One region of the Streptomyces sp. RGM 3693 genome, then DNA from elsewhere that is predicted to be linked to it. Evidence: riboswitches for the same ligand, from Rfam matches in the RefSeq annotation. Region 1 holds a riboswitch; each other region holds the start of a gene.
What was found. A riboswitch is a leader RNA that binds a small molecule or an ion and turns the genes downstream of it on or off. The one in region 1 is predicted to bind magnesium.
Positions count from the first base shown of each region.

Region 1 (7,507 bases):
CGGCCGATGGCGGCGGCGAGTTCGGTGACGGAGCGTGGCTCCTGCCGGAGTGTCGTGAGGATCCGAAGGCGGGAAGGGGCCGCGAGGGCTTGGAGGGTGGCGGCGACGGTCGCGACCGTGGCTCCGTCCATGGGGGCCGTCGGACCCGCACTCGGCCGGCTCGGTTCCCTTACGGCCGAGGCGTTGTGCGCCGGGCACTCGGGCCATGGGCACTTGGCGGCGAGCCGACCGGCCGCAGTCTCACCTGCGTGCACGGCCCCGCCCGCGTGCACGCTTGCGTATCTCGCCCGGCGGGCGGATGAACTGCAGCTCCAACGTGGGCGGTGGCTCGGCGATCCCCGGACCGCCGTCGGCGGCCCACCGCACGATGTCATCGGTTGCGGCATCGCCCATCGCCCAGCCGATCCACGTGGCGCGCCCGCCGCGGCGCCGCCCCTCGCCGGAGGGCTGGACCACGATGACGTTGGCCTGGTCGCAGGGGCCCAGGCAGTCCGTCGTACGGACCGTGAACCGACCGCTGGAGTCGGCAGCCGCCGCGTACAGCCGGTCCAGTTGCCACTCGTGGTCGCTGCCGGGGTGCTTGCGCGGGTTGCCGCAGCAGCATCCTCGGCAGACCACCAGGGCGACCGGGCGGGCCTGGGATGCGCCGACCACCCCGTGCGTGGTCACAGAGCGGTCCGGGAGGGCAGATGGTGGGCGCGGACGCGGCCGTCGCGGTACGCGGAGACGAGCAGTTGCGGCCCCGCCCAGGCGAGCGCCGTCACCGCGGCATCGCCGTCAAGGGTGCGCGCGGGGCGGAGCCGGGTTTCTGGCCGTCCTGCGGTGGCCCGCCACAGGGCGATCGTGCCGTCGTCGCCCCCGGTGGCGAGGTGACCGTCGGGACCGGGCCGCCAGGCCAGGGCCGTGACGGTTTCGTGGCAGCGCAGCGAGCGTGGTGCGGTGCCGGCCGGGCCCTTGCCGCGGAAGTCCCACACGGTGACGTCGGGGGCGCCGTCGGCGGCGAGCCAGCAGCCCGAGTCGTCGAAGGTGAGACGCGAGACCTTCTCCGGGTAGCCGGACATGGTGAGTTCGCCGGCGTCCCGGGTGCGCCAGATGTGGATCGAGGCGTCCTGGTTGCCGCTGCAGATCCACCGGTCGGTGGGGGCGACGGCCAGCGCCAAGTGTGAGCCGATGTAGGAGTAGGTCCGCACCGGGGCGGCCTGGTGGCGTTCGTGGCAGCGCACCGCACCGTAGGCGGCGACCGCCAGGCGTCGCCCGCCCCGCATCCAGGCCAGGTCGGTGACGGTACTGGCGGCCGGTTCGGTGGCCCACAACTCCTCGCCCATCGTGTCCAGTACGAGGGCGCGGCGGCCGGAGGCGACGGCGAACCGCTCGGCATCGGCCCATCGGGCGGCCGATGACCAGGCACCGCTTTCCCTGACGGTGGTGCTGCCGTCTTCCCGCTGCCAGAGCGCGTATCCGGTCGGCCCGGTGGCCACCAGGTGCCGGGCGTCGGGGGACAGCGCCGCATGCAGTGCGCCGCCGGGGAGTTCGACGGTAGCGGTATGGGTGCCGGTGGCGGTGTCCAAGATGCCGGTGGTGCCCTCGGCTCCGGCGACCGCGACCAGATCGTGTTCGGTACTGAGTGCCACCGGGGCGTCGTCGAGAGTGATATCCCAGGCGATCCCCAGGTCGGCGCCGGGTGCGGCGATGCTCATACGGCGACTCCCGCGACGGCCAGGCAGCCGGCGAAGCCGCGTTCCAGTTCGGATCGGTCCAGGTTGCGGCCGATGAACACCAGCCGGTTGCCGCGGAGTTCCCCGTCGTTCCAGTCGCGGCCGAACTCGCCGACCAGCAGCATGTGCACCCCCTGGAACACGTACTGCTTGGGGGCGCCCGCGATGGCCAGGATGCCCTTGGAGCGGAAGATGTCGACGCCCTTGGTGCGCAGCAGGGTGCCGAGCCACTGGTTGAGCCGGTCCTCGTCGAGTTCGCCGGGCAGGTCGATGCCGACGGAGGTGACGGTGGTGTCGTGCTGGTGCTCGGTCTCGGTGAGGAAGGACGGGTCGTCCCTGAGCACGCGGTCGAGGTCGAATGCGCCGACGTCCAGGACCTGTTGCAGGTCGATCTCGGCGCGCTGGGCGGGGATGATCTGGACGCCGGTGTTGATCGCGTGGATGCGCGAGACGACCTCCGCGACGGTGGCCTCGTCGGCGAGGTCGGTCTTGTTGAGCACGATCCGGTCGGCGAAGGCGATCTGCTCGACGGCCTCGTTCTCCACGCCTTCGGGCTTCACCTCGTCCAGGTGCTGCAGGACGTGGGCGGCGTCGACGAGGGTGACGATGGCGTCCAAGCGCAGCTGGGCGGCGATCTCGTCGTCCATGAAGAAGGTCTGGGCGACGGGTGCGGGGTCGGCGAGGCCGGTGGTCTCGATCAGGATGTGGTCGAACTTCTCCCGGCGGCGCATCAACGCGCCCAGGATGCGGATGAGATCGCCGCGCACGGTGCAGCAGATGCAGCCGTTGTTCATCTCGAAGATCTCTTCTTCGGCGTCCAGGACGAGGGCGTCGTCGATGCCGACCTCGCCGAACTCGTTCTCGATGACGGCGACTCGCAGGCCGTGCTGCTCGGTGAGGATGCGATTGAGCAGGGTGGTCTTGCCCGAGCCGAGGAACCCGGTCAGTACGGTCACGGGGACGCGGTCGTCCACGGCGTCGGCGGTTTCTACGGCCTGCGGTGTCCGGTCGGCGGTGTCGGTCATGACGGGTCAGGCTCCTTCGGGTGCGGTGGCGAGCAGGCGGCACAGGTCGCCCTCGGTGACCTGGTCGGCCGGGCGGTGCAGGGTCCAGCGGCGGGCGGGGCCGTCCATCGGCAGGACGGCGATGACCGTCTCAAGCGGCGGGCAACCAGGCTCGGTGCAGGCGAGTTGGCGGATCACCACGGCGCTGTCCTCGTCGAGGCCGAGCAGACGCCGCACGGCCTCCTTCAGTTCGGGGAACTGCGGCGGTCGCGCTGACAGCTGGCCGGGCAATGGCATGGGATCTCCTCGACGGACGTCTTGAGCACCGAGCCGCATGCATGGGCGAACGCACCCGGAGCCACAGTGTGTTGACGCGTTCCTGCTGATCGTGGTGGTTCCTCGCTTCCGTGAGCTCGCTTCTGTGAGCTCGCTTCTGTGAGTCCGTCCGGCGAAGGCACAGGCAGGCAGTGCGGTCACATGCCGGTGAGCCGGTGCTCTGCGTCCACGGCTCAGCAGCGGTTCCGCCCACGCTAGATGAAAATGAATTCCATGTCTATTTGTGCCCGCGGAGTGCACCGGGGATCGGAACCACCCTGATTCCGGCCGACCTCCGGCGACTTTTGCGAATGCCAAGCTTGGTTAACACTGAAGGTGCAGGCTCTCCCGTCGGAAGAGATCCGTTGACGCGGGGGGAGAGAGCAGGGTTTGCCATGCTGACCAGTGCGCACACTTCTCACACGAACCACACGCACCAGCACGGGGCGGGATGCGGGCACGTCGCCGTCCCGCACGACGACCACGTCGACTACGTACACGACGGGCACGTGCACCGGATCCATGACGACCACGCCGACGAGTGCGAGCCCACAGGCCACACGGTCCACCAGGACCACGACCACCAGCACCGGCCCGGATGCGGCCACGTCGCCATACCGCACGCCGACCATGTGGATTACGTCCACGACGGGCACCGCCACGCCCTGCACGACGGGCACTGGGACGACCACTGATCCCGTGCCGTGCGCCGCCCGCAGAGGCCGCGGTCAAGGTTGCGTCAAGGGCTTGCACGATCAGGCAAGAGCGAGGGTAGGTTTATTGGCCGTTGGAAACGAATGAATTCAGACACCTCGTTCGGTGAGGCGTCTGCACGGTCACCGGCCACTGGCCCCATGACGTCAAGAGACGCCTAGGTTCAGGACAGGTCTCCCCGGCCCAAGGGGTGACCCCAAGTCGCTTCCCCGGCACGGGGATTGCGCCGTGGAGTGTCCAAAGCTCTGACGAGCTGGGGTGAACCAGCCATGGTGGGCCGGTCCGCGCTTTGTCGTGTCCGTCCGGCGCTCGTGCGTCCCGGCCGCAAGGAGGCGAGAGACATGGACGGCCACTCCAGAAGTCCGGGCCACAGTCGGCCCGCATTCGTATGTCTTCTCCGACCTCCGGTACGCGGTAACCGCCTCCCCTGCGCGCTGTAGGCGCCCCTCCCCCACACCCATGCGGCCACCGGCCGTGCCGGGTCGCCGTGCTGCGCCCTCGCAGGGGATCGCTGCTGCGCACCCAACCTCCCCCGCCCCTCAGAAGGCCGACACCACCACCGTCTCCGCTGCGGGAGACGCCTGCGCAGGAAGCACAGAGCGGCTGTGCCGGCCCGTCAACTCCCCACCGAACACGCTCCATTGGCCGACCCGCTCGGGAGGTGCCCGCATGAATCTCCTGCACCGCCTGCTCCACCGGCGCCCCAGGACCGTTGTGTGCCCTGTGCTGACGCACTGCACGCTCCAGGCCGTGTGCGACCGCCGCGTCGAGAAGAAGATACGCGCCCTGTGCTTCCTCGCATTCGCAGACACCGACACGCGTCTGCACAGTCTCCACACCATCCAGTCGGACGGCAGCGTCCATGTGCTCCTGCAGATGACGCTCACCGCGGACAGTCCCGCCGCCGCTGCCTTGGAACGACTGGCCGTCCGGCTGACACGCGAACCCCAGGTGCGTGATCTGCGCTGGCAGCTGCACACCCCGGCCACCAGCGGCGACAGCGCCGACCGCCCCATCAGCCCGGGACGGTTTTCCCATGAAACTTCTGTCCGGCCCTCTCTTCCGACGCCCGAGGACTCCCATGGAACCGAGAGTTCCTGGCTCAGAACATGAAGGAGGACTGGCTCCGGCAGGGGCCGCAGCCAGTCCTCCTTCTCTTTACTCCCCCGGTCTGGTCGGTAGATCGGGGGCGGTGTCCGGTGAGCTTCCGGGATTGCCGGTCACCCACCGGGCATCGCATGGGCTATGCCCCGCGCTCCTGCTTGCCGGCACGGGAGCGGGCCAGGCCGAGGACGCCGACCGCCAGGCCCGCGATGCCCAGATTCCGGGCCGTGGAGTCGTGGGCGTTCGCGGGCGCGGCCGTCGGAGTCTTCGGTGCCGCAGTCGGCGCGTCGTCGGGGGCCGCCGCGGTGAGCTTCAGCGTCGGGGCCGGGTTCTCCGGCTCGGGCTGGCCGGGCCGCTTCGCCTCGATCCAGCGGACGATCTTGCCGTCGGAGTAGGTCTGCAACGCCTTAAAGGCCAACTGGCTGGCTCCGGTGAGCAGTTGCCCGAAAGCGACGGTGAAGTCCTGGTAATTGCGGGGGTCAATCTTGCCGCCGGTCCAGATGATCTCCGAGACGGCGTCGGTGATGTCGCCGTCGCCATGGCGCCGTAGGTGAGCTTGACGAGGGCGTCCCGGACCTCGTCCGCACGCCGGTACTGCTGGGGTTCCGGGTGCGGGCGGTGCTGCTGCGACTGGTCGTCCGACATGGTGGAGCTCCTCTCCGGTGATGTCCGGTCAACGGCGTTACGCACGGGGCCCGGCAGGGCACAACAACGCCTGAGTGCCGTTGCGCACCACACCTCGGGCCCTGTCGGCCCGATCTTCGATGCAATGCCCCATCCACCACCCTGCCCGTTCGGCGTGACCGGCAGCACCACCCGGGAGAGGAGGGACCCTCCCTGTCCCCCGACGACGATCAACTCCGCGACCTCGCGGAACAGCTCCCACCCGACGCCGCCCCCTACCCGCCCGTCCGCATACCGGCGGCTCCCGCGGCACCGTTCCGGCGCTGGGCGGTCTGGCTGATACTGGCCACCGCAATCGCAGTCCTGGTCACCGGCGTGGCCCTGGCGCACGGACTGCTCCTGGCCGGCGGACTGGTGCTGGCCGGACTGGCCGGACAACACTTCACACCACCCCGCTCCGCCACCTCCGGCCGCGACCACCGCCGGTAGCCGGACGGGGACCGGACCAGCGCCGGTAGCCGAATGGGGACCGCCCGTACGCCGCCGGACGTGCCCGGCCCGCTTGCCGTCGCTTGGGGACTCCGAAGGGCAAGCGGGCCGGTGGTTTTCACGCGCCCCCGCGGGAGCGCGCCTCACGTGACGCGGCGACTCCTCGATGCCACGGCGATACACAGCGCACCCAGCAGCAGGGTCAGGGCGCCGATGGCGATGTTGTTCCAGATGACCCCCATGTCAGGACCGCGTCCAACGATCCAAGGCGACACGATCATCCAGGCGCCGATCGCGCACATCGCGCCGCTCAGGCCGTACATGCGTTCCGGAGTGACGGTGAACCCGATCGCCAGCAGGGCGATCGCGATGCCGACGATGAGGTTGTGGTTCACCAGCGCCGGTTGCGAGGCCGTGTAGTGCACGATCCAGGGTGATGCCGCGCAGTACAGACCGACCAGGAACACCGGCCCGTCGACGAACACCACGTCCCGCCCGCCGAGCGTCCGCTCGAACCGGGCCCTCATCTCGGAAACGTCAGGGTGACCAGCGAGATCTCCCCTGGGGTGTGAGACGTCGGCCATACGACTCGCCTCCTTCGGTCACGCGTCGGGGCCGCATCACGTGGCATCGACCACTCATCCTTATTTTGCTCTTATGTCGCCTTTATGTGTAGATGCTGAACCAGGGAAATTCGACCGGATCCGGTCGACCGGGCCGCCGCCCTCTCCTCCGCCGCCCCTCCCTCGCAGACCGCACCGCGCCGGCCGCTCACCCGTCCGCGGACCGTTCGACGACCGCCGTACGGACAGAAGGCGACCGACCCCCGCGACGCGGCGGACACGGCGGACGGCGCGGACTGGGTGGCCGGCGGCGGGCGTTCCGCAGCCCGGTGCCCCAGCGGACCAGCAGCACCCCGGCGCCGGGCAGACTCGCGGCCAGGACGAGCACCCCGTACACGACGGCGGTGGCCAGCCCCTGTCCGGCACCCAGCCCGGCGGCGGCGAAGGCCCAGGCCGCGACGCCCTCCCGGGGTCCCCAGCCGCCGACGTTCAGCGGCAGGGCCATGGCCAGCAGCGCCAGCACCACCAGCGGCACCAGGTCGGCGGCCGGCGCCCGTACCCCGGCGACCCGGGCCGCCAGCAGGAACGTGCCCACGTAGCCGACGAGGACGGCCGCCGACGACCCGACGACGCCCGGCCAGCGCCTCGCCATGACCCGCCGGGCCTCGGTCAGCGCGGTCCGCAGCCCGCCGCCGGTCCGAGCGGCCGGACCGCCCCGGCGCCGGCGGGCCCGGCCGAGCGACACGGCCCCGAGAACACCGGCCGCGAGCACCACGAGCACCAGCCCGGCCGCCGGGGTGGTGAGCGCCCGGGCGACCGCCCCGCGCACCGGCGACGGCCGGACGGCGAGCACCCCGGCCCCGGCCACGAGCAGGATCACTTGTCCGGCGGCCCGCTCCAGGACGACGGCGCGCACGCCGCGCCCCACGTCCCCGGCGGCCCGGCCGTGGTGCACCGCCCGGTGGACGTCGCCGAGCAC
Region 1 is NZ_JBMPPQ010000003.1:1,356,451-1,363,957, forward strand. It holds gene ACO0M4_RS34380 (ArsR/SmtB family transcription factor) at 1-131, opposite strand, end outside; gene ACO0M4_RS34385 ((2Fe-2S) ferredoxin domain-containing protein) at 241-669, opposite strand; gene ACO0M4_RS34390 (WD40 repeat domain-containing protein) at 666-1,697, opposite strand; gene ACO0M4_RS34395 (CobW family GTP-binding protein) at 1,694-2,740, opposite strand; gene ACO0M4_RS34400 (hypothetical protein) at 2,747-3,016, opposite strand; gene ACO0M4_RS34405 (hypothetical protein) at 3,430-3,729, shown strand; M-box (ykoK) riboswitch at 3,839-4,013, shown strand; gene ACO0M4_RS34410 (hypothetical protein) at 4,418-4,861, shown strand; gene ACO0M4_RS34415 (DUF1775 domain-containing protein) at 4,992-5,519, opposite strand; gene ACO0M4_RS34420 (SPW repeat protein) at 6,109-6,549, opposite strand; gene ACO0M4_RS34425 (lysylphosphatidylglycerol synthase transmembrane domain-containing protein) at 6,737-7,507, opposite strand, start outside.

Region 2 (7,507 bases), on a different contig from region 1:
GGGGCAGGACTCGCCGCCGACGATCAGCAGTCGGACCCGGCGCATCGCCTCGTCCGGCCAGAGTGCGGCGAGGGTGGGGACGGTGGAGACCACGGTGATGCCGCGCTCGACCAGCCACGGGCCGAGTTCGTGGCCGGCCCGGACCAGCGAGCGGGGGGCGGGCACCAGGCAGGCGCCGTGCCGCCAGGCGAGCCACATCTCCTCGCAGGAGGCGTCGAAGGCGACGGACAGCCCGGCCAGCACCCGGTCGCCGGGGCCCAGCGGCCGGTCCTGGCAGAACAGGCCGGCCTCGGCGTCGACGAAGGCGGCGGCGGAACGGTGGCTGACCGCCACGCCCTTGGGCGCGCCGGTCGAACCCGAAGTGAAGATGATCCAGGCGTCGTCCTGGAGGCCGGGGCCACGCGGGTCCCCGGCGGGCCGGGACAGGCCGGGCAGCAGGCCGTCCGGGCCGAGGACGGCGCAGACGGCGGCCTCCCGGAAGACGGTGGCGGCCCGCTCGTCGGGGTCGTCGGCGTCGACCGGTACGTACGCCGCTCCGCTGCGCAGGACGGCGAGGATCGACAGGTACAGCTCGGCGGTTCCGGAGGGCACGCGGACTCCGACCCGGTCGCCGGGACCGATCCCACGGTCCCTGAGCTGCCGTGCGCGGCGTTCGATCTCGGCACACAGATCGCGGTAGGTGATCACCTCGGAACCCGTGTCCAGGGCGATCGCCTGGGGATGTGCGACGGCGGTGGCATCGAGCACGTCGAGCAGCGTCCGCGGGGCCGGGGTGCCGGCGGTGCGGTATACGGCCCGTTCGGGCACTGGCTCGGACGGCTCGAAGGACGATTCGAGAAGGGGCGACGACATCGATATGCCTCTGTTCGGTGCCGGTGGGTGTGAAGACCCTCGGACGTTCGCCCCTAGAGATGCCGCTGACCAGGCACGGGTTCGCCTGCCGGGCTGTCAGATCCGCTAATCGAACATGCTGTGAAAGTGCCGGTCGGCCGCTTGGGCAGGTGGCACTGGGAATGCGGCTCGGACGCCTGACCGCGACGTGGGAAAGAATTGACTCCGGCCGGGGATTGTTTTCGGCACCGCTCCCCCGGAACCACAAAACCGCAGGTCAGAGCCACAATGCGGATCGGTTACGGACCAACCGGTCAAGCCTTGGCCAAATAATTGCGCACATGAGCAATTATTCATCGAGTTCTCATAGCGCCCTCATCGCGCTGTCATGACACCGCCATACCCTCGCAACGCGCCCGTCACACCCCGGAACATCCCCACGATGTCCACCAACAGGAAGCCGGCGCGGACTACTTGAGAATGTTCACCGCCCGGGCCACCACCAGGACGACCGTCAGCAGCGACACCGCCGACTGGAGCAGCATCAACAGCTTCGCCCAACGAGTCAACGGCATCACGTCGGTCGGGCTGAAGGCGGTGGCGTTGGTGAAGGACAGGTACAGATAGTCGGCGAACTGCGGCTCCCAGTGCTCCGGGGCCAGCTCTGGCGTCGCCATCTGTGGGAAGAGGAAGTCGGGGTAGCGGCGCACCGCATGGACCCGGGCGACCGGGCCGCCGCGGTCCCACTCCCAGTACCACAGCGCGAAGACGATGACGTTGGTGGCCCAGATGCTGCCGCCGGTCGCCAGCAGCGGCCCGGCGTCCCCGCCCTCGGTACCGCGCACCAGACCGATCACCAGATGCACCGCGGACCAGCCGTTCGCCGCGCTGATCATCGCGATCAGCGCCAGCCCCGCCCACCGGTAGAGCCGGGAGACCCGCTCGATGCGGAACGGGTCGACCACCACCAGCACGAGCAACAGCGCGGTCTCCAACCCCGGCAGCAGCCACTCCGGATGGATCGCCAACCGCTCCGGCAGCCGCCACTGCAAGGCCACCGCCACCGACACCGCGAGCGTCGAGGGCCAGCGGGGCTCACCGCGGGTGACCCGCCGCCAGGCCGGCCGCAGCCGCCGCCCCGCCTCCTCCACCCCCGCGACGGCGGGCGCCAACAACGCCTCGATGCGGTCCAACCGCTCGGCTTCGGTACCGGCTTCGCCCGCCTTGCCGGGCTCGGGGTCCTGGGACATGCGGCTCATGCTCACCCGAGGTCGGTGCGGTGTCCAGCAGCTCGGCCCGGACGGCGGGACGGACCCGTCGCGGGGTTAAGAGTCGGTCAAAAACTTGCAGACTTGCGCAAGTGTCTCCTGGCGGGGTCTACACTTCTAGAGGTTTACGACAGCGGTCACCTCGTTCGGTGAGGCGTCGTCATGGACACAGGCCACTGATCCCACCCGTCGAGAGACGCTCCGGATCAGGACAGGTCTCCCCGGCCCAAGGGGTGACCCCAAGTGGCTGCCCCGCACGGGGCTACGCCGTGACGTGCCAAAGCTCTGACGAGTGGGGGTGAACCAGTCGATGGGGACTGGTCCGCTCCTTGCCGGATCGACGACGGCGCACCCTACGCGCCCCGACCGGAAGGAGGCGAGAGACATGGATTGCAGTAGTCCGGGCCATCATCGGCCCCCCTTCCGCCTGCCCTCGCATTCTTCCGGCACGCGGTAGCCACCTTCCCTGCGCGGCCTCCCCGCCGCACCACGCCCCCGTACGGCCCACCGCCGACACGGGTCGCCGTGCTGCGCGCCCGCGCAGGGAAGATGGCTGCCTCGCGCCCCCAACACCTCCCCCGCCCGGGGGACTTGGAAGGTCGCCATGACCGAGACCACCGTCCGCTCCACGGTCCCCGCCCCGCACCCCACCGCCGTGCTCGACGACGCGCACACCGGTGACATCCGCGGCGCGCTCGGCACCATCAAGCACGACGACACCGCCCCGCGCCGGGGCCTGTCCGCCAAGCTCAAGACCCTGCTGGCCGTCGTCGGCCCCGGCCTGATCGTGATGGTCGGCGACAACGACGCCGGCGCCTTCACCACCTACGGCCAGGCCGGCCAGAACTACGGCACCCACCTGCTGTGGACCCTGCTCCTGCTCGTCCCGGTCCTCTACGTCAACCAGGAGATGGTGCTCCGGCTCGGCGCCGTCACCGGCGTGGGGCACGCCCGGCTCATCCTGGAACGGTTCGGGAAGTTCTGGGGCGCGTTCTCGGTCATCGACCTGTTCCTGCTCAACGCGCTGACGCTGGTGACGGAGTTCATCGGCATCACCCTCGCCGCCGGATACCTCGGGCTGCCCAAGGTCGGCGCGGTGCTGCTGGCCGCCGCCGTGATCATCGCCTCCGCCTTCACCGGGTCGTTCCGGCGGTTCGAGCGGATCGCCATCGCCCTGTGCGCGGCGTCGCTGCTGCTCGTCCCGCTCTACTTCCTGGTCCACCCGTCCACCGGACAGATGGCCCACGACTTCGTCGTCCCGCACCTCCCCGACGGACCCGGTGGACCGTCGGCGGTGATGCTGCTGATCATCGGCATCGTCGGTACCACCGTCGCCCCGTGGCAGCTCTTCTTCCAGCAGTCCTACGTCATCGACAAGCGCATCACCCCGCGCTACATGTCCTACGAGAAGGCCGACCTGTGGATCGGCATCGCCATCGTGGTGCTCGGCGCCGCCGCCCTGATGGGCTGCACCGCCGCCGCCTTCGCCGGCACCAAGGGCGTCGGCGCCTTCACCGACACCGCCGGCATCGCACACGGCCTGGCCGCACACGCCGGCAAGCTCGCCGGAGTGCTGTTCGCCATCGCCCTGCTGGACGCCTCGATCATCGGCGCCTTCGCGGTGTCCCTGTCCACCGCCTACGCCATCGGCGACGTCTTTGGCATCCGGCACTCCCTGCACCGCGGAGTCGGCGGCGCCAAGGGCTTCTACGCCGTCTACGCGGGTCTGGTCGCCGCGGCCGCCGCGATCGTGCTGATCCCCGGCTCGCCGCTGGGCCTGCTCACCGAGGGCGTACAGACCCTGGCCGGGGTGCTGCTGCCCTCCGCCTCCGTCTTCCTGCTGCTCCTCTGCAACGACCGGGCGGTGCTCGGCCCCTGGGTCAACGGCCCCCGGACCAACGCCTTCACCGCCGCCGTCGTCGGCGTCCTGGTCACCCTGTCGGTGATCCTCACGGCCTCGGTCCTCTTCCCGGACATCGACGCGAGCACCATCCTCACCCTCATGGCCGGCTGCGGCGCGGCCGGGGTACTGGCGCTCGGGTACGCGGAGGTGCGGCGCCGCCGCAAGGGCTGGGCGTTCGGCGGCCGGCCGGTGGACCGCACCGGCCGGAACGACTGGCGGATGCCGCCCCTGGAGGCGCTGCCCCGACCGGTCTTCTCCACCGGACACAAGGTCGGCCTGGCCGCGCTGCGGACCTATCTGCTGCTCGCCATGGTCCTGGTCGTCGTCAAGCTCGTCCAAGTGGCGCTCGGCCACTGAGGTTTCCGGCCCACCGCCGGTACCGGTCCACCATCCCGCCCTCTCCGAGGAGGTGCTCCCATGCACACCCTGACCGTCGTCGACTTCCTGGTCCGACTCGCCACCGGCGTGGCCTGCGGAGCGCTCATCGGTGTCGAGCGCCAATGGCGCGCCCGGATGGCGGGCCTGCGCACCAACGCCCTCGTCGCCGCCGGCGCCACCCTCTTCGTCCTCTACAGCACCGCCGTCGGGGACTCCGGCAGCCCCACCCGGGTCGCCTCGTACGTCGTCTCCGGTATCGGCTTCCTCGGTGGCGGGGTGATCCTGCGGGACGGGGCGGGGGTACGCGGACTGAACACCGCCGCCACCCTGTGGTGCTCGGCCGCGGTCGGCGTACTGGCCGCCTCCGGACGGCTCGAATTCGCCGTCCTCGGCACCCTCGCCGTGCTCGCCGTCCACCTCGTCCTGCGCCCGGCCGGGCGGCTGCTGGACCGGGCCCCGGCGTCCGGGTCCGACCCCGACGCGGCCGTGCACGCCACCGTGCACGTGGTCTGCGAGCGCCGGGCGGAGACGCACATCCGCGCCCTCCTGCTCCAGGCGCTGACCTCGTCCGGACTGACCCCCATCAGCCTGCGGGCCCGCCGGGACGCCGAGGACACCACCAGCATCCGCGCCGCGGTCACCGTCTCCGGCAACCTCGCCCAGGCCCTGGAACAGGTCATCGCCCGGCTCTCCCTGGAACCCGACGTCCGGGACCTGCACTGGCACCTGGACGAGTCCGAAGTCGCCCCGGAACAACGGGCACTGGCTTGACCAAGCCGGTAAATCCAGCCACCAGAGGGAGAATTGTGGTGGCTGGATTTACCCATCCCACGATCCCGGTCGTTTCCCGGGCCGAACCTTTCCCAACACCCCGGAAGAAACGTTCCGTTAAGAAGCCGTGAAAATTCTGCGCGCACGCCGCTTTCACCTGCCAGGGACCCTCCGGAACGCCCCACCTTCCCCATCCGACACCCCACTCCGGCACCTTCCCCTGCCGCCCGTTGCGAGCGAAGAAGATCACGAACGGAGACGGAATGGCCCGCAATCCCTGAACACCGGACTACGGGAACCCGAAAAGCCGGAAACCCGGACGCCCTGAGCGGAGGGTTCTCGGCACCCCCGGCAGGCTCTCCCGCTCCGGACCGCCACGCACACCGGCCCGGAGCCGCACCCGCGCCACCACACCGCGCAACGCAGCGACCGCCCCGTCCCGGCGCACGGCCGCGGGTGCCTCTCCCCTGCATGAACACCCGGAATGGGCGCGGCAATCCGGCCAATGAAGATCAATTGCCGGGCCCGGAGTACGGCAAGGGCCGGAACACCCGTCACAACCCGCCGAAAGGCAGTTCACAACGGCCGTTCCGGCCCCATCGCGGCCTGATTCGGACGATCCCCCGCGTCGCCCGAATCAGGCGGCCTGACCGGATTCACCACCCTGGCGGGCGGACATCCGGAACCTGTGCTGAGTATATTGGCTCTCAGCCAGTCAACGCAGGAGTTACAGCATGTCCCCCCGCAGCGCATCGGTCAATGAAGAATTGCGGCGGCGCTCCCGCGAGCGGCTGTTGCAGGCGACGGTCGAACTGGTGGGCGAGCGCGGATACGAGGCCACAACGCTCGGCGACATCGCCCAGCGCGCGGGGGCGGCGCGCGGTCTGATCTCGTACTACTTCCCCAGCAAGCACCAGTTGCTCCAGTCCGCGGTGCACCGGCTGATGCACCGCACGCTCCAGGCCGCGCTGGAGCGGGAGCCGCGGCCGACCGGGCCGGACGCCGGACGGGAGCTGATGGCCCGGGCCATCGACGCGATCCTGGGGCTGGCCCACGACGAGCCGCTGCTGATGCGGACGCACATGGCCGGCATCCTGACGTCCGTGGGATTCGTCCAGTGCCCGGAACAGCAACGACTGGCCCAGCTGCTGCGCGAGACGGTGGTGGCCTACGGGTCCGCGGACCCCGACACCGACTATCCGCTGCTACGGGCGCTGCTGATGGGGTCGGTGGTGCCGATGCTGCTCCCGGGGGCACAGATGCCGCGGGTCCGGCTGCGCGCCGAACTGTTCCAGCGGTACGGGCTGGACTGGGAGATGGGCGTGCCCCCGGGCGAACGCCCACCCGAGAACGCACTGCCCCGGGGGCGCCCCGGCGCGTGACGGCACCCAGGACCCATCCGCCCCTGATCCACCGGGCCGGCCCGTCGTCGGACCGGCCCTAACGCTTGTTGTGCCGCGGGGTCAGCAGACCGGCGTCGCGGGCCCCGGCGATCAGTCGTAGGGCCCGGCGCCGGTTGCGGCCGGTGGCGTTCATGACGGCCAAGACCGGGTCCTCGCCGTCCTGCTGGGCCGCGCGGTAGGCCGCCGCGGCGATCTTGCGGCGTTCGCCGGCCCGCGAGCGGACCAGGACGGCGGAGCGGGCCGCGGCGGGCGGCGGGGTGGCGTCCGGTTCCGGTGCACCGTCCGGGACCGGGGTGGGCCCGGTAGCGGGGGCCCCGCCGGCCGCGGCGGTCGCCGTCGGCTCTGGCGTCCCGTCAGCCGGCGCCGCGCCGCCCGCGCCGGTCGCTGCGCCGGCCACGGGTCCGGTATCCGTACCGCAGAGCGTGCCCTCGCCGTGGACGGCCTGGTCCGTAAGCGCGGCGCCGCCCGCGCGGGCCTCCTGGGGCCGGGCCGGGCCGCCGCCCTCTTCGGACCCGACGGACGCCGGTCCAGGCTCGGGACCCGGCGGCGTTCCGGGGCCGGTCCGGGGCTTCGGGGGACGTCCGGTGGCCATCCGGCAGGCGTCGTCGAGCGGGCCGTCGATCCAGTGGGCGAGGGAGGCGAGGGCGTCGAGTGTCAGGGGCGGGTCGGCGCGGACGTCCTCGACCGTGAGGCGGTCGCCGGTGGCCGTCACCAGGACGTCGATCCGAGCGCCGTGGGGGAAGGTCAGCCGGGCGCTGAACCAGGGGCCCAGCTCGGATGCGGCCGAGCCATGCGCCTGAAGCTCCCAGTCGGGCCACTCCAATGCCCCGCGCTGCGCTTTATATCGGTGGTTATCGGTATAAAACTCACTTTCCGACACAAACAAAACCTAGCCTCCAGCTCACCCGGCCACGGGGCGCGGCACGCTCAGCGGACCGGGAGCAACCCCGATA
Region 2 is NZ_JBMPPQ010000001.1:2,612,910-2,620,416, reverse strand. It holds gene pls (epsilon-poly-L-lysine synthase Pls) at 1-852, opposite strand, end outside; gene ACO0M4_RS11185 (hypothetical protein) at 1,302-2,081, opposite strand; M-box (ykoK) riboswitch at 2,234-2,404, shown strand; gene ACO0M4_RS11180 (NRAMP family divalent metal transporter) at 2,704-4,359, shown strand; gene ACO0M4_RS11175 (MgtC/SapB family protein) at 4,420-5,151, shown strand; gene ACO0M4_RS11170 (TetR/AcrR family transcriptional regulator) at 5,886-6,533, shown strand; gene ACO0M4_RS11165 (DUF6214 family protein) at 6,592-7,377, opposite strand.
Region 2: another riboswitch for magnesium. It lies ahead of ACO0M4_RS11180 (NRAMP family divalent metal transporter); the one in region 1 lies ahead of ACO0M4_RS34410 (hypothetical protein).

Region 3 (7,507 bases), 420 kb from region 1:
CGTGCTCCCCATCCCTCCAGCCCGGCACTTCTCCGCGGGCACCTCCCGCGTCGACGACCGCCTCGCGGTATCGGCTCTGGTTTCCGGTAACTGACGTGAAGACAGCAGCGGGCGGTGCGGGGTTCGCGCGGCGGTGCGCCGAAGCGGTCCGGCGGGAAGGGGCTGCCGGACCGCTGTCTTCCGTGCGCAGGGGGCGGGAGTCAGGGAATCACGTGCCAGTGCGCTTCGAGGCGCCGACGGCCCTGGGGGTCCAGGACGGTGTGCCAGTGGGCGTGTGGGCGGGCGGGGCGCTCCTCGGGGGTGGGCTCGGGCACGGTCGTCAGGCCGCGGAGCGTATGCAGTACGGGGCCGTCGAGGGGGCTGTCGGCGATGCGTCGGACCACGATGGCGAGCGCGCCGAGGATGCTGTGGCCGGTGTTCCGGCCGTGGACGGCAGTGGCGGTGTGGCGGATGTGGACAGCGGTGAAGACGGACATGTGGGAGTCACCTCCGTAGAGTGGCGCGGCAGTCCAGGCGGACTGGCCGCGGGTGGGCGAACGGTTCGGCGGTGTGCGGGCTTACCGCGCCCGTGCGGACCTGATGGGCCCCGTGCGGCGCACGGGCCGTATCAGGTGCGGCTGGCCCGGGCGGCGGCTTCGGTGACGCGCTCGGCGGCCGGCAGCGGCAGGTCGGCGAAACGGGCGAGCCAGCGGGCGTCATGGCCCTGGCGGGCGAGGACGTACGCGAGGTGTACTCGCGGTTCGTACGTGGCGTGCGGGCCCTGGGGGCGCGGGCAGTTGCTCGGCCCGTCGAGGAGGTAGTCCCGCTCGGTGCCGTCGTGCAGGGTCAAACGGATCCGCGGGCAGATGTGGCCGGTGGGGCGCGGGCCGGGACGGTGGTTGGTGGTGGGGCGGGGGCATAGGGGCGACGCGATGGGTCGGGGGCCGGTGAGGTGCGGGAGCAGGCGCATGGGCCCTCCCTTCTTCGTACGGGGGTTTCGGTGGCGGCGGGTGGGGAGGACCCGCCGCCACCTGATCGGGTGGGTGGTCAGGCGCCCATGGCGAGTTGGACGATGCGGACGATCACCAGGGCCATGGCGACCAGCAGATAGGTGCGCAGGGCGGTCAGGCCGACCTTGCGGCCGGTGGAGAGGACGGGGGCCGGCAGTTGGTCCAGCGGGGGCATCCGCCAGGTTTCCCTGCCGGTGCGGTCGATGGGCCGGCCGCTGCTTCTCCAGCCCTTGCGTCGACGGCGCAGTTCCGCGTAGCCGAGGGCGAGCAGGCCGGCGACGCCGCAGATCGCCATGATGTCGAGGATCGCGGCGGAGGTGAGGTCGGGGAAGAGGACGGCGGCGGTCAGGATGACGGAGAGGGTGACGAGGACGGCGACCACGAAGGAGGTGAAGACGTTCATGGCCTTGCCGTTGACCCACGGGCCCAGTACGGCACGGTCGTTGCACAACAGGAGCAGGAAGACCGAGGCGGAGGGCAACAGGACGCCGGCGAGGGTCTGGACGCCTTCGGTGAGCAGGCCCAGCGGGGAGCCGGGGATGATCACGATGATCGCGGCGGTGAGGATGAGGCCGGCGAAGACGGCGTAGAAGCCCTTGGCGCCCTTGATGCCGCGGTGCAGGGAGTGCTTGAGGCCCAGGACGTCGCCGAGCGCGTAGGCCGTGGACAGCGAAACCGCCGAGGCGCCGATGATCGAGGCGTCGAGCAGCGCGATGGCGAAGAGCACGCCGGCGGTCTTGCCCGCGTACGCCTCCAGGCCGTGTGCGACGCCCGCCGCGTCGTCGAACTTCCCGAAGCCGCCGGTACCGGCGAACGTGACCGCGGTGAAGCCCATCATCGCCGCCGCGCCGATGACCACGATGACGATGCCGAGCCACAGGTCGGCCTTCTCGTAGCGCATGAAGCGCGGGGTGATGCGCTTGTCGATGACGTAGGACTGCTGGAAGAAGAGCTGCCAGGGCGCCACGGTCGTGCCGACGATCGCGATGATCAGCAGCATGACGTCGGAGAGTTGGGAGTGGGCCGGCAGGCCGGGGACGACGAAGTCGTGCGCCATCTGCGAGGTGGCGGGGTGGGCGATGAAGTAGATCGGGATCAGCAGCAGGGAGCCCAGGCACAGCAGGACCGCGGTGCGTTCGAAGCGGCGGAAGGACCCGGTGGAGGCAGCAACGATCACCACCGCGGCGGCGACCAGCACACTGGCGGTCTTCGGCAGTCCGAGGTAGCCGACGGCGAGGGTCACGCCGATGAACTCGGTGACGATGGTCAGCGCGTTGAGCAGGAACAGGTCGATGACCGAGAACGCGCCCCAGAACTTCCCGAACCGTTCCAGGATGAGCCGGGCGTGCCCCACCCCGGTGACGGCACCCAGCCGGAGCACCATCTCCTGGTTGACGTACAGGACCGGGACGAGCAGCAGCAGGGTCCACAGCAGGCGGGTGCCGTAGTTCTGGCCGGCCTGGGTGTAGGTGCCGAAGGCGCCGGCGTCGTTGTCGCCGACCATCACGATCAGGCCGGGACCGATGATGGCGAGCAGGGTCTTGAGCTTCGCGGACAGGCCGTGGCGCGGGGCGGTGTCGTCCTGCTTGATGGTGCCCAGGGCGCCGCGGATGTCGCCGACGTGGGCGTCGTCGAGGACGGCGGCGCGCGGTGCCGGAGTGGTCGGATTGCTGAGCGCGGTTTCGGTCATGGCAGGGCCTCCCGTTCCCCCGAGGGGGAGGTTTTGGGCAAGCGGGGGCAACCCGTTGCCCTCAGCGCGCAGGCCGACGACCCGCGGCGGCGGCAGGCCGCACGGGTGCCGGGGCAGGGGCGCGAGGAGCGCGCAGAGGGTGGTTACCGCGTGCCGGGACGGAGCGAGGGCAGGCGGAGGTCGGGCCTACTGTGGCCCGGACTATGAGGACCGCGGTCCATGTCTCTCGCCTCCTCCCGGCCGGGGCGCGCGGGGGCGCCGTACGACTCGGCAAGGAGCGGACCGGTCAACCCGACCGGTACACCCCAACTCGTCAGAGCTTTGGCACTGCACGGCGTGATCCCCCACGGGGGAAGCCACTTGGGGTCACCCCTTGGGCCGGGGAGACCTGTCCTGACCCTGGGCGTCTCTCGACGTCGTGGGGTCAGTGGCCTGTGTCCGTTGCAGACGCCTCACCGAACGAGGTGCCTTCTTTTGAACGCCTCAGAGTCTGCACCTATTTGCACATCGACGCAAGTAGAGCCGGCGCCCGACGGCCGGCGGGCGCTCCGACACCGACCTCGCACCCCCAAAGCCTTGGCCTGCACTTATCCATACATTTGCACGTATGCGCAAATAGCCCCAAGGGTACGACCATGCCGGCACCGCGTTTATTTGCGTATGGATGCAATAAGCGGCAGACTGCTCACGGCGCACGTCCCGCCGCACTTCGGATGCGGCATCTGGCCGGCGCCGTGGAACCGCATCACGGAACGGAGGCAGCCATGGGTCAAGACCCCCTCAGTCCCCGCTGCCTCACCGGCAGCCACTGACGCGTCCGCCACTCTCCCCGGCATCGACCCGGCATCCGTGGCCAAGCCCGTAGCGCCTCGCCCGTTCGTCTCGATCCCGCCGCACGCGCCGTGGCACGTCCCCTGCGGCAGGCGTCCTTCCCTGTCTGTTTTCTCCCACGCCGGGCCGGAAATCCGCCCCGTACTCGCACCATGGCCGTCCGCCACGGGCGCGGTGCGGGCGGTGTCGGGGCCACAGTGTGGTCGGAGGTTGATGTGATGTCGTCGTTCCCCACGCGCCCGGAGGTCGTGCGGGCCTCCCTGCCCTCCCGGGTCGCCGGCCGGATGTCCCGAATGAGCTGGGTGGACGTGGTGGTCGCCGCCGCGGTGCTGGTCCTGCTGTACGCCACCTTGCGGGTGGGCCAGGGCACCACGGTCCGCTTCGCCACCGGCCAGCACGTCAACGTCGACACCGACCCCGGCCAACTGCCCTACGACGCCGCACGCAGCCTGCTGCGGATGTTCGTCGCGCTCGCGGTCTCGACGGTCTTCACCTTCGTCTACGCCTACGCCGCCGCCCGCAGCCGCCGATTGGAGCGGATCCTCATCCCGGCCCTGGACATCCTCCAGTCCGTGCCGGTGCTGGGCTTCCTCACCGTCGCGGTGACCGGGTTCATCGCCCTGTTCCCCGGTTCGATGCTGGGCTTGGAGTGCGCGTCGATCTTCGCGATCTTCACCTCGCAGGCGTGGAACATGACCTTCGGCTTCTACCACTCCCTCACCTCCCTCCCACGCGAACTGGACGAACTCTCCCGCTCGTTCCGCTTCACCCGCTGGATGCGCTTCTGGAAGGTGGAACTGCCGGCGGGGGCGATCGGACTGGTGTGGAACGGCATGATGAGCTTCGGCGGCGGCTGGTTCTTCCTCGTCGCCTCCGAGGCCATCAGCGTCAACAACCGCGACTACGCCCTGCCCGGCGTCGGCTCCTACGCCGGTGCGGCCATCGCCGACGGCGACCTGGGAAAGGTCGGCTGGGCGATCGTCACCATGGCCGTCATGGTCATCGGCGTGAACTTCCTCTTCTGGCGCCCGCTGACGGCCTGGGTGGAGAAGTTCAAGAACGAGCAGTCCGAGGCGAGCGAGGTCCAGCGCTCCTACGTCCTGGACTTCCTACGCCGCTCCCACTGGCCCGCGCTGGCCGGACGCCTGCTGCGGCCCCTGGGGCGGGAACTGGCCCGGGCGGGCCGGATCTTCGGCACCGACGACCGACCGCTGCTCGCCGACCGGCGCCGGCAGCGCACCGGCGACATCGCCTTCGCCGTCGTGGCCGGCGGCATGATCCTTTGGGGCCTGATCGACCTCATCGGCTACCTGCGCGACCGCACCGGGCTCGGCGTCTTCGGTGAACCCCTGCTGCTGGGCCTGGCGACCCTCGCCCGGGTGATCGTGGTGGTCGCCGGTGCCACCCTGGTCTGGGTCCCCATCGGGGTCCGGATCGGCTTCTCCCCGAAACTGACACGCATCGCCCAGCCGTTGGTCCAGGTCCTGGCGAGCTTCCCGGCCAACTTCCTCTTCCCGCTCGCCGTCTGGTTCTTCCTCAGGACCGGACTGTCCCTCGACGTCGGCGGTGTCCTGCTGATGGCGCTGGGCGCCCAGTGGTACATCCTCTTCAACACCATCGCCGGAGCCATGTCCATCCCGACCGACCTCCGCGAAGCCATGGACGACCTGGGCATCCACGGCTGGCAACGCTGGCGGCGACTGATCCTCCCCGGCATCTTCCCCTCGTACGTCACCGGCGGCATCACCGCCTCCGGCGGCGCCTGGAACGCCTCGATCGTCTCCGAGATCGTCCCGTTCGGCGCCACCACCCTCACCGCCACCGGCCTGGGTGCCTACATCTCCCACGCCACCGCCCACGGCGACTTCCCGCACCTGATCGCCGGCGTCGCCGTGATGAGCCTGTACGTCGTCGGCCTCAACCGCCTCTTCTGGCGCCGCCTGTACCGCCTGGCCGTAACCCGCTACGCCGCCTGACCCGCCGCCCGACAGCCTTGGAGCCCCCATGGTCCTCAGCGCCCTCCGCAACCTCCGCACCCGCCGGACCGGCGGCACCCCGCAGACGCAGCACCGGACCCGCCCGGCCGACGGCGACGTCCTGCTGTCCACCGAGGCCCTGACCAAGTCCTACGCCGGCGCGGACGGCGAACTCCCGGTCCTCACCGGCATCGACCTCACCGTCCGCGCCGGGGAGATCGTCGCTCTGCTCGGCAAGTCCGGCTCCGGCAAGTCCACCCTGCTGCGCTGCCTGGCCGGCCTCATCCCACCCAGCAGCGGCAGCGTGGCCTACCGCGGCACCCCGCTGACCGGCGCCAACCCCGGCACCGCCATGGTCTTCCAGACCTTCGCCCTGCTGCCCTGGCTCACCGTCCAGCAGAACGTCGAAATCGGCCTCGAAGCCCGCGGCGTCCCCACCGACCAGCGCGCCAAGGCCGCCCTCCAGGCCATCGACCTCATCGGCCTCGACGGCTTCGAATCCGCCTACCCCAAGGAACTCTCCGGCGGCATGCGCCAGCGCGTCGGCTTCGCCCGCGCCCTCGTCGTCGAACCCGACGTGCTGATGATGGACGAACCCTTCTCCGCCCTCGACGTCCTCACCGCCGAGAACCTCCGCGGCGAACTGCTGGAACTGTGGGAATCGGGCCAGTTCCCCACCCGCGCCATCGTCCTGGTCACCCACAACATCGAAGAGGCCGTCCTGATGGCCGACCGCATCGTCGTCCTCGGCTCCCGCCCCGGCACCATCCGCGAAACCTTCGACGTCGCCCTCGACCGCCCCCGCGACCGCGACGCGGCCGCCTTCGAGGACCTCATCGACCGCGTCTACCGCACCATGACCGGCCGCCCCAAGGAAACCCGCCTCCCCGGCCGCACCGAGGCCATGGAACGCGAGAAGCGCACCTACGCCAACACCCCGCTGCCCACCACCAGCGTCGACGCCCTCTCCGGCCTCGCCGAAATGGTCGACCACCGAGGAGGCCGCTGCGACCTCGCCGACCTCGCCGAAGAACTCGGCCTGGAGATCGACGACATCCTGCCCATCGTCGACGCCCTCGACCTCCTCGGCCTGGCCAAAATCAGCCAGGACGACCTCGTCCTCACCGAACGCGGCACCGCCTTCGCCGACGCCGACGTCCAGCAGTCCAAGGCGATCTTCGCCCCCGCCGCACTGGAGATCCCCCTGGTCAAACTGATCACCACCAGCCTTCGGCAGAACCCGAACCGCACCCTGCGCGCCGGGTTCTTCCGCGACCTGCTCGCCCACCACTACACCAGCGAACAGATCGACCAGCAGCTGGACACCGCCACCGACTGGGGCCGCTACGCCGAGCTGTACTCCTACGACGCCGACCCCCAGGAGTACCGCCTCGACGACGCCGGCACCCCGTTGTGAGCCGCGGCCGCTACTCCGCCGTCGCGGGCCGCCGGGCCCGCGCCCGGCGACCGGCCGCCCGCGCCGGCTGCTCCTGCGCCACCGCGGCCGCCGCCTCCTGCCCGCTCACCGGCTCGGCGCCCTCCGACGGCGCCGCCGACGCCACCAGCGACGCCTCCTCCAGCAGTCCCCGCACATGCGGGCCGGCCACCCGGTAGTAGATCCGCGTACCCTCCCGCCGCGTGACCACCAGCCCCGCCGTGCGGAGCTTCGCCAGGTGCTGCGAGACCGCGGCCACGTGCGCGCCCACCATCTCCGCCAAGCTGCCGACCGGAAACTCCTGCCGGCTCAGCGCCCACAACAGCCGGTACCGCGTCGGATCGGCCACCGCCTTCAGCACCGCGATCGCCCGCTCGGCCCCAGCCGCATCCCACGCCTCAACTTGCGCTCCCATGCAAATACCCTAACCCCCGGCACCGCCGCGCAAACGGCTCGCCGGCAGCACACTGGCCGCGGTGGACGCGGGCTGAGACCGGTGACAAGAGTTGCCCATGACGGCTCCGAGGCCGTGATCACACCCGCCCCACCAAGATCGCCTCAGCTGCGACAACGGGGGGTGAAGTGG
Region 3 is NZ_JBMPPQ010000003.1:933,546-941,052, forward strand. It holds gene ACO0M4_RS32575 (hypothetical protein) at 201-476, opposite strand; gene ACO0M4_RS32580 (hypothetical protein) at 608-949, opposite strand; gene ACO0M4_RS32585 (NRAMP family divalent metal transporter) at 1,027-2,679, opposite strand; M-box (ykoK) riboswitch at 2,977-3,150, opposite strand; gene ACO0M4_RS32590 (ABC transporter permease) at 3,729-5,486, shown strand; gene ACO0M4_RS32595 (nitrate/sulfonate/bicarbonate ABC transporter ATP-binding protein) at 5,515-6,903, shown strand; gene ACO0M4_RS32600 (ArsR/SmtB family transcription factor) at 6,914-7,336, opposite strand.
Region 3: another riboswitch for magnesium. It lies ahead of ACO0M4_RS32585 (NRAMP family divalent metal transporter); the one in region 1 lies ahead of ACO0M4_RS34410 (hypothetical protein).